DNA from 3 places in the Desulfosediminicola ganghwensis genome. Region 1 is predicted to be linked to each of the others. Evidence: riboswitches for the same ligand, from Rfam matches in the RefSeq annotation. Region 1 holds a riboswitch; each other region holds the start of a gene.
What was found. Region 1 has a riboswitch for cobalamin ahead of FCL45_RS09760 (AIR synthase related protein). Riboswitches for the same ligand answer to the same signal wherever they lie in the genome.
Positions count from the first base shown of each region.

Region 2: another riboswitch for cobalamin. It lies ahead of FCL45_RS11175 (sodium:solute symporter family protein); the one in region 1 lies ahead of FCL45_RS09760 (AIR synthase related protein).
Region 3: another riboswitch for cobalamin. It lies ahead of FCL45_RS02285 (sirohydrochlorin cobaltochelatase); the one in region 1 lies ahead of FCL45_RS09760 (AIR synthase related protein).

Region 1 is NZ_CP050699.1:2,310,946-2,315,156, reverse strand. It holds gene FCL45_RS09775 (ABC transporter permease) at 1-441, shown strand, start outside; gene FCL45_RS09770 (ABC transporter permease) at 438-1,295, shown strand; gene FCL45_RS09765 (hypothetical protein) at 1,362-1,748, opposite strand; cobalamin riboswitch at 2,223-2,414, shown strand; gene FCL45_RS09760 (AIR synthase related protein) at 2,507-3,247, shown strand; gene FCL45_RS09755 (ECF transporter S component) at 3,258-3,767, shown strand; gene FCL45_RS09750 (ABC transporter ATP-binding protein) at 3,787-4,211, shown strand, end outside.
Region 2 is NZ_CP050699.1:2,622,755-2,626,965, reverse strand. It holds gene FCL45_RS11180 (ABC transporter substrate-binding protein) at 1-787, opposite strand, end outside; cobalamin riboswitch at 1,288-1,504, shown strand; gene FCL45_RS11175 (sodium:solute symporter family protein) at 1,642-3,522, shown strand; gene FCL45_RS11170 (ABC transporter substrate-binding protein) at 3,599-4,211, opposite strand, start outside.
Region 3 is NZ_CP050699.1:529,379-533,589, reverse strand. It holds gene FCL45_RS02290 (alpha-keto acid decarboxylase family protein) at 1-677, opposite strand, end outside; gene FCL45_RS02285 (sirohydrochlorin cobaltochelatase) at 863-1,855, opposite strand; cobalamin riboswitch at 1,976-2,182, opposite strand; gene FCL45_RS02280 (TRAP transporter substrate-binding protein) at 2,347-3,432, opposite strand; gene pta (phosphate acetyltransferase) at 4,160-4,211, shown strand, end outside.

The DNA.
Region 1 (4,211 bases):
ATTATCAATACCCCCATAGAAATGCTCTACAACGACATAACCATGGTGATGGGCCTGGTATACACCTCGATGCTCTTTATGGTGGTTCCACTCATCTCTTCCCTGGAAGGTATGGACGATTCAATGATCGAGGCCGCTCACGATCTCGGTGCTTCGCCTCTGACCATCTTTTTCAAGATCATAATCCCCTATGCTGCACCAGGTATCACTTCCGGCTCCATTGTGGTGTTTATGCTGACTCTCGGCAACTATCTCACTCCGAACCTGATGGGAGGCAAAAACTCACTCTGGTTCACCGAGCAGATCTACAATCAGTTCATTGCCAGCTTCAACTGGAACCAGGGCGCCGCCTTCGGCTTCCTGCTCTTGCTGCTCAGCTCAATAATCATCTGGACCGGCCTTAAAATCAGCAGGCAGGAATTGGGGAGGGCCTTATCATGATTCGTACTCTGCCACAGCAGCGTGGCTACGCGACCCTTTTCAAGCTGTACATAGCACTCTTTTATGTTTTTCTCTTCGCCCCGCTGGTGGTCACCTGCGTTCTGGCATTCAATGACTCGAACTTTCCGGCACTGCCCTGGCATGGGTTCTCTCTCGACTGGTTTTTTAGCGATGGTCCGGAACGAATAGGCCTGTTCCATGACCGCTCAAATATGCAGTCGCTCTGGGTCTCCAGCCAAACCGCTTTCTGGGTATCTCTTTTCTCAGTTATCGTAGGAACGGCAGGTTCATTTCTCTTTGAACATGAAGAATTCCCTGGGAAACGTGGACTATGGTTTCTGGCATTAACCCCGCTGGTCATTCCCGGGGTTATTCTGGGTATCTCAATACTGCTGACCGCCAACAGCCTTGGCATCTATTTCGAAGACACCTTTGGCATAGATATCCCCCTCTTTCGTCCCGGCTTCTGGTTGGTGGTGCTTGGGCAATTTTCCTTCATTACCACCTTTGTGCTGCTAGTTGTTTCTGCCCGACTGAGAAAGTTTGATAGAAGCCTGGAAGAAGCGGCCCTCAACCTGGGAGCAACCCGGCTGGAGGTGATCCGCTATATCACCCTGCCCTATCTTCGCCCGGCCCTCATCGGCAGCGGCGCGGTGGCCTTTCTGATGAGCTTTGAGAATTTTAATACTACCCTGTTTCTGGTCGGTTCAGAGACAACTTTGCCGATCAATCTCTACCTGCAGGTACGGGACGGCTCCACCCCAATCATCAATGCAGTGTCCTTTCTGCTGATTATCACCACCTCGACCTTTGCAGTCATCAATCTGCTGCTAAAGAAAAAGGAAAACGCATAAAAAAGCCGCAAAGTGGATGAATTCTTCACTTTGCGGCTCTCTACACAAGCTACACATCCCTAACCGCTAGCGATAGGCCGGCGGCTGTTCCAAGTAGATATACGTATCTCCCTGCTGGCGATAATACCTATTGTCGATGATCGCATAGGATACAGCTGCAGTCATTGCAAATGCTGCTACCGAAGGTAGATGATTCCTTTGGTAGGATCGAGGATGATGATAGTACCGAAACGGTGCCTTGGGGTAGTTTCTCGCCTGATAGCTGGGCAGGTGAGCGGGATTATGTTTGTAATGCCTTTTCTCGTTATAGTTGAGCAACTGAACCGGCTTATGCTTTTTGTATACCTTCTGCGGTTTATGGTGAGGACCTCTCCCATTTGCGAAAACTGATGATGGCCATATAAAAACAACCATCGTTAGAATAATCACAATACTGCTCGCTATCTTTTTCATAATGCAAACTCCAAAATCAAATGTTACCTGAGGTCAAACCAATCCAAAAGATAGAGCATTTTTTATCCACCGCAATCGGGAGGACCATCTGCAATAGCGCCGCTTTCGCTCCCCCGGACATCTTTTCCCAGACACCTGCCAGCAATAACAAAACCCTACATCAACCTTTATAAAATCGAATAGTTACATCATCATTTCCAGGTCAACGCTGCCTGGGCATTCAGGTGGCTGTAACCAATTGTGAAAAGATTGTGTACGCGAGGCGATAGCCAATGGAAGGTAAATTGGGAGTTGTTGCTGCCGGCAGCAGCGATATTCTTCTTTGCAGCATCAGTTCACGGCAGTATAGGTTTTGGCTTTTCTATGATATCAACTCCACTGTTCGGGCTTTTCACTGACCTGCAGAATCGACTTGGTGGGCAAGGGAAACCGGAAAAACGGTTGACTTTTCATCACAAAAATATTTGATATTTCTTTAATATACATGCTACAGGTGCTGTCTTTGCAATGACAAACGAAGACGGATAAAAGGAAATCAGGTGAAAAACCTGAACGGTCCCGCCACTGTAAGGTTGAGAACACTGCATTAAGCCACTGTATTTTACGGGAAGGCGCAATTGTTCGATGAAACCGAGTCAGGAAGCCTGCCTGTCAGATTCACGCATGCATCATGATCAATGGTAAAGCTCATGGTTGTTATACCCTTCATGGGGTAACAGCTATGAGCTTTTTTTGTTTTTACAATATGGTGGTTGTTAATGGGATACAGAGGACGAGATGTAGAAGTTATCGATATAGGATCGGGTATTTCCCTGGTCATTGCCTGCGACTCCTGTGGATCGGTTGGCAGCAAGGAGCTGGATCTCGTTAACGCTCCGCCGGAAATTGTTGGCCGCCTGACCGCTCGAACAGTCCTCATGGAGCTTGTAGCCGTGGGGGCCTCACCTGTTGCTATGACAGTCTCTATCTGTGCGGAACCCAGCCCAACTGGAGACGAAATATTGCGGGGTATCAAAAAGGAACTGCAATTGAGTGGTCATCCTGATGTAAAGCTTGCCGTGAGCACCGAGAAAAACTTTGAGACGCGGCAGACGGGTCTTGGAATTGGTGCCACAGGGACCTGCAGGACACGTGACCTCAAGATTGCCCAATCAGAAGCGGCAGACAAAATTTTCTGCCTGGGAGTACCCAGACTAGGAGGAGAAGTCATTGATTCAGGCTGCATGGATATCATACACAGCGGCACCGTGACACAATTGAGACCACATCCACTGATTCATGATATCCTTCCCGTTGGCTCAAGGGGCATCAGGGCAGAAGCTGAATTACTGGCAAGACAGTCTGGAACCATTTTCGATGCCGCCCAAGGTTGCAAACTGGACCTTGCAAAATCAGCAGGTCCTTCAACCTGCGTTCTTTTTTCTAGCCCTGAATCTATAGAAGATTTGAATCATTTCGAAATTTATCCCGTTGGTCAACTCATCATGAAATCTGATTAAGGAGTTTGCTATGCAAGATATTACCGCCCCAGACCTTAAGAATGATGTGCGCCTGGTAAAACGTGCTGCATACATTGCGATATTTGTTGCTCTCAGTGCAGTTGGAGCGATGATTAAAATTCCCAGCCCGGTGGGCACGATCGGCCTTGATTCAGCCCCCGGCTATTTCTGTGCATTGGCTTTCGGGTATGTTGAAGGTGCTGCTGTCATTTTTATCGGACATCTGCTCACAGCTGGAGTTGTCGGGTTTCCCTTAGGGTTACCTCTCCACCTTTTCATCGGATTACAGATGGCACTTTGGGCGATACTGGTTCGCTTTATCAAACAAAAACTTGGGCTTTGGCCAGCAGTTTTAACCGGTGTGGTCTTCAACGGGGTGGTTTCCGCTTTCACCATGGTCTTTATAGGTGGTGTGGGTGCTGCTCTTGGAATTATGCCATTTCTCATTGCAGGATCTCTGTTCAATATATTAGTCGCCGCAATTGCGTATAAAAGCTTGAAAAAGGGCAAACTGATTTGATGTATTCCCAACATTTGCCATGACTGAACAACAACACGCAATTACAACAGATATTGGCCCGGCTATATCTGTTTCCAAGGTGTCTTTTCAATACAGGACAGGGGACGTCCCGGCTTTAAACGATGTAAGCTTTCAGCTTTCACCCGCCACATGCACCCTTGTAAGAGGTGAATCAGGTTCTGGCAAGACAACTCTCTGCTATTGTCTCAAAGGTCTGATTCCGCAGGCTGTTGAAGGGGATTTTAGCGGTCAGCTTGAAATAGCCGGGATGGATGTAACCAAATACAGAATCCAAACTCTCTCCAGGCACATTGGCTTTGTTCTTCAGGATCCGGAGGTCCAGATTGTTGGCCGTAATGTTTATGAAGATCTGATCTTTGGTCCTCGCAATCTCCTGATCGCCAAAGAGACAATCGTTTCAGATTTCCCCTCTGTTCTTCAGGC
Region 2 (4,211 bases), 310 kb from region 1:
GGGATATATAATAATCGATAATTTCCTCTGCAGCATAGGTCTCCCCGGCACTATCGTGGAGTAACAGCGTGCCCAGATATATTGCACCAATCTCCGGATCATCGTTTACCTCGGCAATAATTTCCTGAAACTCTTCCCAGGAATGAACTTTTTTCCTGGCCACCTCGCCGACAACGTTTCGCTCCGACTGATCTCCAGGCAAGGACAACTCAAGATCAACCTGCCGGGAAATAGCCTTACCTGTCGGCGAAAGGTCCTCCAGCACCAGAATTTTGTTATATCCATGCATGATCGACATCACTCGCACCGCTTCAAAGAAATAAAGCTTTTCATACACACCGGTAATCCTGCCACCTGGCTTTTCGCGGCTAACCATAAAGTTAAGTCGGAGGTTATATTCTTCCGGCTGAGCGTTCATCCCGCTGAAGACAAAGATCCGGTTTTTCATCCTAGGTGAAAGAGCAATAGTCTTAAACGCGTTGTCGTCAAGGGTGAGAACAACATCAGGCTGATATTGCTCTATTTCCTGCATGGCCAGCATTGCCTGCTGCTGAATAAGAGCTGGCCTATTATTGGTACGCTTGGTATCCATATAATAGGTGCGCACAACCAGATTTTCATCCACAATCCAGCCTGATCTGGCCAGGCCCGCTATTGCACCGTCATGCTGGGGCTGACCGCAGAGGTGCCCCGCTTCATAACTGTGGACGATAAAGAGTTTCTTTATCGCCAGAGAAGATGCTGAGAGTTGAGCGGCCCCCTCATGCGGCAAAAAAAGTACCAGCACCCAAAGGGAACACACCAAACTTACATTTGCTTTTTTTCTCAATCCTGACAAAACCTTATGCCCATATACAGAGATCATAACGCTCTACTCATTTAAATAAAAGAGAAGCCTACCTACACGAAACCATTGCCACATCAGACTGTCATCGCAGCTTTTATCGACAAACTGGAGTTGAATGTAAACTACTCCCCAGCAGTCAACAACAGAAACATGGTCCCTTTCTCCTTATCAGCATCTCCTGAAAAAAATCTATCAAAACCCTGAAAACACTATTTTTTTCCAAAAATCGACGATACCATTTTCCCATAACCCGGCAGCGCCCGTAATAAAGATGACTATAATCCCCGAAGAGTTCAATTAATCCTTTAACATATCAGGCAACAAACCGGCTTGACTATTTTTTTTTTATACACTATTTCTGCAGGATAAATAGGCCGGGTTCCGGAAACATAATAATCAGAATCAAGGGCTTAGCAACAAACACTACAAATGCTTACTGGTGATCTTTAAATGATCCGGGTAGCTGATCAACCATTGGTCAGTTCCCGCAGGGAATCCGGTGTAATTCCGGAACGGACCCGCCGCTGTGAGTGAGGACGAACACCGCATATACCACTGTGCTGTAATTTCAGGTTGAAATCGGGTAAACGGTACGGGAAGGTGCGGTAAGTAGGGTGATCCACGAGTCAGAATATCTGCCAGCCAAGCCTATTGTTCTCGGAGAGATGGTAAATCCCCGGGCTGACACTTGTCGGTTCGGGGATTTTTCTATCTCCCTCCGGCACCAGATTGGCAACAGCATCGCGGCGTCTGATAACAGTATTGAGCGTCGCCCTCGGTTGCCGGGAGGGAGTATGAGCAGCTATTCGATATTTCTGGTTCTTTTTGGAGCCTACATTTTTTTCCTCATCGCCACGGGTTACTACTTTAACCGGAGGCAAAAAACCGTGAGGGATTTTCTATTGGCCGGCAAGAGCGCCGGAACGTTCTCCATTGGTTTTTCCGCAGCCGCATCCTGGCTGACCGCCGGAGCCATGCTGGCGGTTATCGGCTTTTTTATCCTTCTTGGCATGGGCTCTGTCTGGGGATTTGTGGCCCCAAATATTATCGCACTCCTGATTATCGCTCTTCTGGTCAAAAAGATCAGATCAATCCCAGCCATGACCCAGCCCGAACTGCTGGAAATCCGCTATGGTTCATTTATCCGCACTCCTGTGGCTATGATCATCATCGTGGTAATGATCCTCTTTGCCGTGGCCGACATCAAGGGCTTTGCCATGGTGCTGCAAATCTTTTATGGCATATCCAACCTGCAGGCTGCATTGATAGTAGGATTATCCGTCGCGGTCTATGTTACTCTGGGTGGCCTGTCTGCGGTCATTGCCTCCGATACTGTGCAGTTTCTCTGCCTGTCATTCTTCGTGCTGATTTTCTCGGTCCTGGTCATGGGCAATGGCGCTGAAACCAGCAGCCAGGCGATATCAACCATGGTTACAACCACAGGTGCGGACTGGTGGAACCCACTCTCAATCGGGTTGCCTATGGTACTCATCTTTAGCGTTGCCATCATCCCCGGCTGGATAACTGAACAAGACCCCTGGCAGAAAGTATGGGCAGCAAGAGACTCCCGGTCAGCACGCAACGGCATGCTCTTCGGCTCTTTATTGGTCACTCTTGTTTTCGGAGGCTGTGCCTTCATAGCTCTGGGCCTGAGAAACATCTATCCTGATATTGCCGCGGCCGGCTTTCCCATGGGAATGGCCCAGGCAGAGCCTGCTCTTTTGCATTTCATCGTCAGTCAGAACTATTCAGATATTATCGTGGCCCTCTGCGCTGTAGCGCTTGCTGCTGCTGCCATGTCCTGCGCCGACACTTTTGCTGCGTCTGGTGCCTCATGCGTGGCCCGTGATATATATCAACGACTCTTCCATCCCGCAGCATCGATGAGTGAAATGATGCTGGTCAACAGGCTGAGTGTGCTCCTTATCATCGCCTGCGCCACCATTGGCTCTTTTCTGATTGACTCGATTATCGACGCCATCCATATCGCCACCTTCATAGCCAGTGCCTCATATTTTTTCGCGTTGATGGGAGGTATGTACTGGAAAGGAGGAACCGCAGCAGGAGCAGGGGCTTCCATGTGCACCGGCTTTTTAAGTCAGTGCGCTTTTGTAGCCTATGATCTGTTCAACACCCTGCCCGGAGCGCCACCCGCACTTGAGGCTGTGCATCCAATCCTGATGGGACATGGCGTTATAGTCGCCATGGCTGTCAGTGGACTCGTTTATGTTGGTGTATCTCTCGTTACCGCTCCATCGCCGACATTCAGGCTGGCACCATTTTTTGCCGATGAGGGTAAAGTATTGGCAGCAGCAGCCCCTCAAAACAATTTCCCTGAGCCGGTCTTCCCCCGTGAAATGACTATTACTGAACGCGTCGAGGAGGACCAGATTTACCTTCGCGCCCAGGTCATTCTGCCCCGGGATCTTACCTGGCAGAGCATTGTAAATCTCATTCCACAGGGCTTTGCCCACTGGATCGTTTTCTCTGGTCAGGATTCGATACGGAGATGTACGGAAGCCGAGATCCAATCCTGCGTCTCTTTCACCTGCGGGGAAACTGTGCAGAAAGGTTACCTTGAGATTGAAGGCTACGGTAGGCCGGTCCATGAGCTGAAACGTGAGCTGGCACGTGCGTACGATGAAATCATGCAAAGTGCAGAAGCACCTCATTAAACAGGGCCATACAAAAAAAATGCCCCGAGCCGCATATGCGACCGGGGCATTTTTTTAACTCGAAGAGAATCGCAGGTTATCTGGCCATTACAAACTGACCATTTTTCACCTGCACCATGACCATGGAGTCCACTCCCAGTCCGTTATGGTCTTCTTCGGTAATATTATAGATACCTGAGATACCAATATAGTTTTTCGTCCCTTCAATCTCAGCCCGAATCGCCTCTCGATCGGTACCCACCTTTTCAATCGCGTTTGCCACCATCATAATAGCGTCCCAGGCGTAACCGGAGTGCGTGTTGATCGGGAACTGTGTATCGTACCCTTTTTCTTTATAAAGAGTTACAAATTCCTGAATAATGGCTTTCTGCGGGTCACTATCCGGCAGTTCGTCCACCACCATCAGCTTGGTGGCAGGCATCCGGTCTCCTTCACTGGCGCTGCCGGCAAGCTCGATATACTTGGGATCAGGCAGACCATGACACTGAAAAAGTGGAAGTTCAATACCTAACTGTGCCTTGTTTTTGGCAATAATGGAGCCTGCCGGGCCGATTGTCCAGGCAACAATGGCTTGTGGTTGAGCATTCTTCACCTTGGTCAACTGGGCGGTCATGTCAGTGTCCCGGGTACCGAACGATTCGCGGGCAACGATCTCGATTCCATATTCTGCAGCCAGTTTATCCATCCAG
Region 3 (4,211 bases), 1.8 Mb from region 1:
GTGCGAACTGCATCCATCAAGGCGTGCCTGCGAATACCAACCCCGGCGTAGAGCACAGGACGCCGGGCCTTTTCAAGGGCGGCAGAAATTTCACCGGCTGCCTCAATGATCGCGGCGGTATTGACAGGTCTATCTTGATCCGGCGCGGATGGTTTAGGAGGAGTCGGTATTTCGACTGAAGTCATGTCGATGGGGATTTCAAGGTAACCGGGTCTCTTCTCAGCCAGGCAGGCGGTGAGTACGCGATCAATTTCGTCTGCTGCGGTTGCTGCTTCGTTAAGTGCTGCTGTGGCGCAGGTAACCTCTTTGAATATTCTATGCTGACTGCCATAATCTTTTACAAGGTGATGAAAAGAAGGCTCAGTTTTTCTCCCGCAGACATTAGGTGCGCCACTGATGACCACGACCGGTGAATTTTCGGCATAGGCCATGGCCATCGGGTTGATCATATTGAGGCCGCCGACGCTGTAGGTGGTAAGCACGGCACCAAAACCTTTGAGTCGGGAGTACGCATCTGCAGCAAAAACACAGCTGGGTTCATGAGTGCAGACAACTGTTTGCATGCCATAAGCAGCCTGTTCCGCGTAGAGAGGAAGGGCAAAATCACCAGGAATGCCAAAAGTACAACGAACGCCGTACTGTTCAAGGCGACTGAAAAGATAATGAGAAAGTTTCATTATTTCTCCCTGTAAGATGGAAAGGTAAAAGAGCACGTACCTTAACTATACTTCATTTTTGGCAGGCTCAAGAAATGACTTGGGGACGGTAGGAGGAGGGCAGAATAAAAAAAACGGGACATCAGGTAAAATCATGATGCCCCGTGGCGGGTGTTCAGGGTTGTCTGAGCTAGATATCCGGGTTCTTATCGTATCTCTATTCCTGCCTCGTTGGCGGCATCGGCGATATGGGAGACAAATATTTTGGCGAAGTCATCATTTGACCCGAGCCCCTGCAGTATCGGAGTTACTTCATAACCTGCCTGGACCAGGATAGATTTCCAGGAATCCTCCTCATCACCTGCCATATCGTTGACAGCATGGTCTCCGGCAACGATCATAAAGGGAACCAGGGTTACCTGTTTTTTATCTGATTCTTTCATCTGGGCGAGCACGTCTTCAACGGACGGAGATCCTTCAACAACCCCAATATACGTTTCGATGTCAGGATAGAGTTCGCGCATTTTCTTCTGAGTTTCGGCATAGATGCCAGTCGACCAGTATTTATTGCCATGGCCCATATATACCAGCATGGAGTTATTTTTCCGGGCCTGTTCAACGTTGCCGGCCAGGGTCTGAATAACCTTGTCCACATCCTCATGGTATGGGTAGATGTCGCCGGGCTTACCGAGTGCCGGACGGCCCATAACAATAGAATTAATAGGCTTCCAGCGTTCTTTCATGGTGTTGATGGAGCCCAGCGCATTGACGTATTGCTGCAGGTCGTATGACTGCTCCATATAGAAAATGTGGGTGGGTTGGACGATGATGTTGGTGTAGCCATCTTCTAACAGATCTCCAACGGTGGCGATAAAGTTCTTTACATACAGCACTTCTTCGGGGATCCCTTTGTCGAGCCACTGCTGAGGCTCTGCCTGTCGTTGTTTCCAGACCCGGCGAATAATGTTTGAGGTGAAGGTGATGCGGACCTCGGTTTCCGGATAGGCACCCCGCACTGCATCGGTGATATTGGTGATCGATTGTAAAGCGGCGGGTACGGTGCTACCGAAATGGGCAACGACTATGGCCGTCTTGGGGTTGGCATGGTTGCCGGTTTTGCCTGAAGAAAAAGCACTGGTGGAGCTGAAGAGAAGCAGCATGAGGGTAACTGCAAGATACAATGAGCGGCTGAATTTCATAAAATTCTCCTGGATTGTGGCCGGGTGTTCCGAACCTTTACGTTGATCAGAATGATCAAATGATCCGGGGATGCCCTGTATCACCACGTATCTAGGTCAATTCTCCTTGTCCACGGAAGAATCGTCTCTGTTTTCCAGGCAGGTCTTCTGACTTCCGGATCAATCGTTTACTGCGTCTTCCCAACCAGGAGTGATGAAATATTACAAACTCCATAAACGGCCAGTGACATAATTGCAGTAATTGTCCCCGGTTACAGCGGCGGGCCCGTCCCTGATTTACACAGGGTTCCCTCTTCGGCACAAAGGCACCTGAAAACAGCAACATTTTGAATGGAGAAAGCTCAAAAGTCAATATTTATTTGACAATGATTAGGAGCATTTGTGGTATGCAGACGGTGAGATGGGTGGCAGGAAATGGGGCTGCCGGATGGGAAGTAAACTCCGGCAGCCTGTAATGTGTGAGGCGGGGGTACGGGAAGATACCTGTACCTTTACTCCTCAGTCAAGGCTTTGGCTGTCTGCAGGTAGTTGTACTCTGAAATGTTGATCCAGGCTCTTGCCTTGGCCATATATGCACGCTGGGACTCAAGTACTTCTTTAAAATCCGGATTTTCAGCTGCATATGAATCATACAACTCATCTGCAGCCTGTTTCATGGCCTTGAGAACAGGTGTTGGAAAGGTCTTCACTTCGATATTCGGGTATTCCGTTTTCATCTGGGCCCAGGCGTCTACGCTGCCTGCAAAATTATCGGTATACATATCGGCGGTGACCGCTTTCATGGCGGCTATCAACATGGTCTGATATGATTTGGGCAGTTTTTCAAAGGCGTCCTTGTTGATCAGAAATTGCAGCTCTGTGGCAGGTTCATGCCAGCCGGTATAGTAATATGGGGCGATCTTGTGAAAGCCCATTTTGATATCCATGGCGGGGCCGACCCACTCAAGGGCATCGATTGTGCCGCGATCAAGAGAAGTATACAGTTCACCCGGGGGGATATTGGTTACATTGACACCAAGCTTGGCAAAGACTTCACCGGCCAGCCCTGGAATACGCATTTTGAGGCCATTCAGGTCTTCAAGGGAGTTAATTTCTTTCTGAAACCAGCCACCCATCTGGACACCGGTATTGCCACCGGGAAAGCTTAGAACACCAAACTTGTCATAAGTCTTTTTCATTAATTCCATACCACCGCCGTGGTAAAACCAGGCATTCTGCTCATTGACGTTCATGCCAAAAGGTACGGTGCAGAAGAAGACAGTGGTGATATCCTTACCTTTCCAATAATAGGAGGCAGTGTGTCCCATTTCATACTGGCCGCCTTTGGTCATATCGAGGATACCCAGAGCCGCTTTATGCTTTTCGGCCCCTTCAACACGAATGACAAAATTGCCGTCACTCATTTCTTCCACCATCTTGGCGAGATTTAATGGCGCTGTGGCAAATGGGGTGAGGGTTGAGGACCAGGTCATTGCAAGTTTCCAGCGGATTTTCTTTTCTGCCAGTGCAGATGTGGCAGGGAGGGTGCAGATTGTCAGGGCAAGGCAGAAACTAAACAGACGCAGAAACACTTTCATGAGTTCTCCTCCTTTGGATGAAAGGCTTAACTTCAGTTGAAGAAGTAGCTGCTAACATACCTGAAATGAAAATGACAACGATACTGCTGTAGTTACCTGGCAGAACCCCCAAGCCGATTGGTTCCGGCAATCGGTCGATAACTGAATATAGGTATATACCCTTTATTGGTCAGGTAAAAAAGAAAAAAAGAGGTCGTTGTATGTCAGGGAAGAGGCTTGAAGCGAGGTGGAACGGTTGAATCGAAAATGCAGAACAAAAAAGGTCAGACCATTGCGAAAATAAAGGTCGTACCAATGCGTGCAATGTGATCGGAACTCAATATCAAGGGGTTGGCCGTGGACTGTGATCTGCTGATCTTCAAATGATTAGAGGCGAAATGGTAAAACAGTAGAATATCTAGACGAAAGGCAATGCACTGGGCGAGATGTGGTAACTTGGTATTATGGAAAACCTGGTTTCTATCTGAAATGGCGTGAAAAGTATTGTTTCTCCCATGCTTCTCGGATAATATGTCAGCCGATTTCAGATGATATATTGTGAGTGTGTTTGCGTTGTCATATGCTCTTCTTCCTGTTCTGGTGGTGCAGCAGGTTTTGGTGATTATACTTCCAGTAATTCAACGTCGTTTTGCATGCTGCCGCCATCCATATCATCTGTTGTCAACATACGACGGTAAACGAGATCATGCTTTCAGGTTGTTTTTGCTTAGAATAAAACGGAGAGACTATGTCGACCAATTTGTATATCACGGCCACAGAAGAGCGGAGTGGGAAGTCGG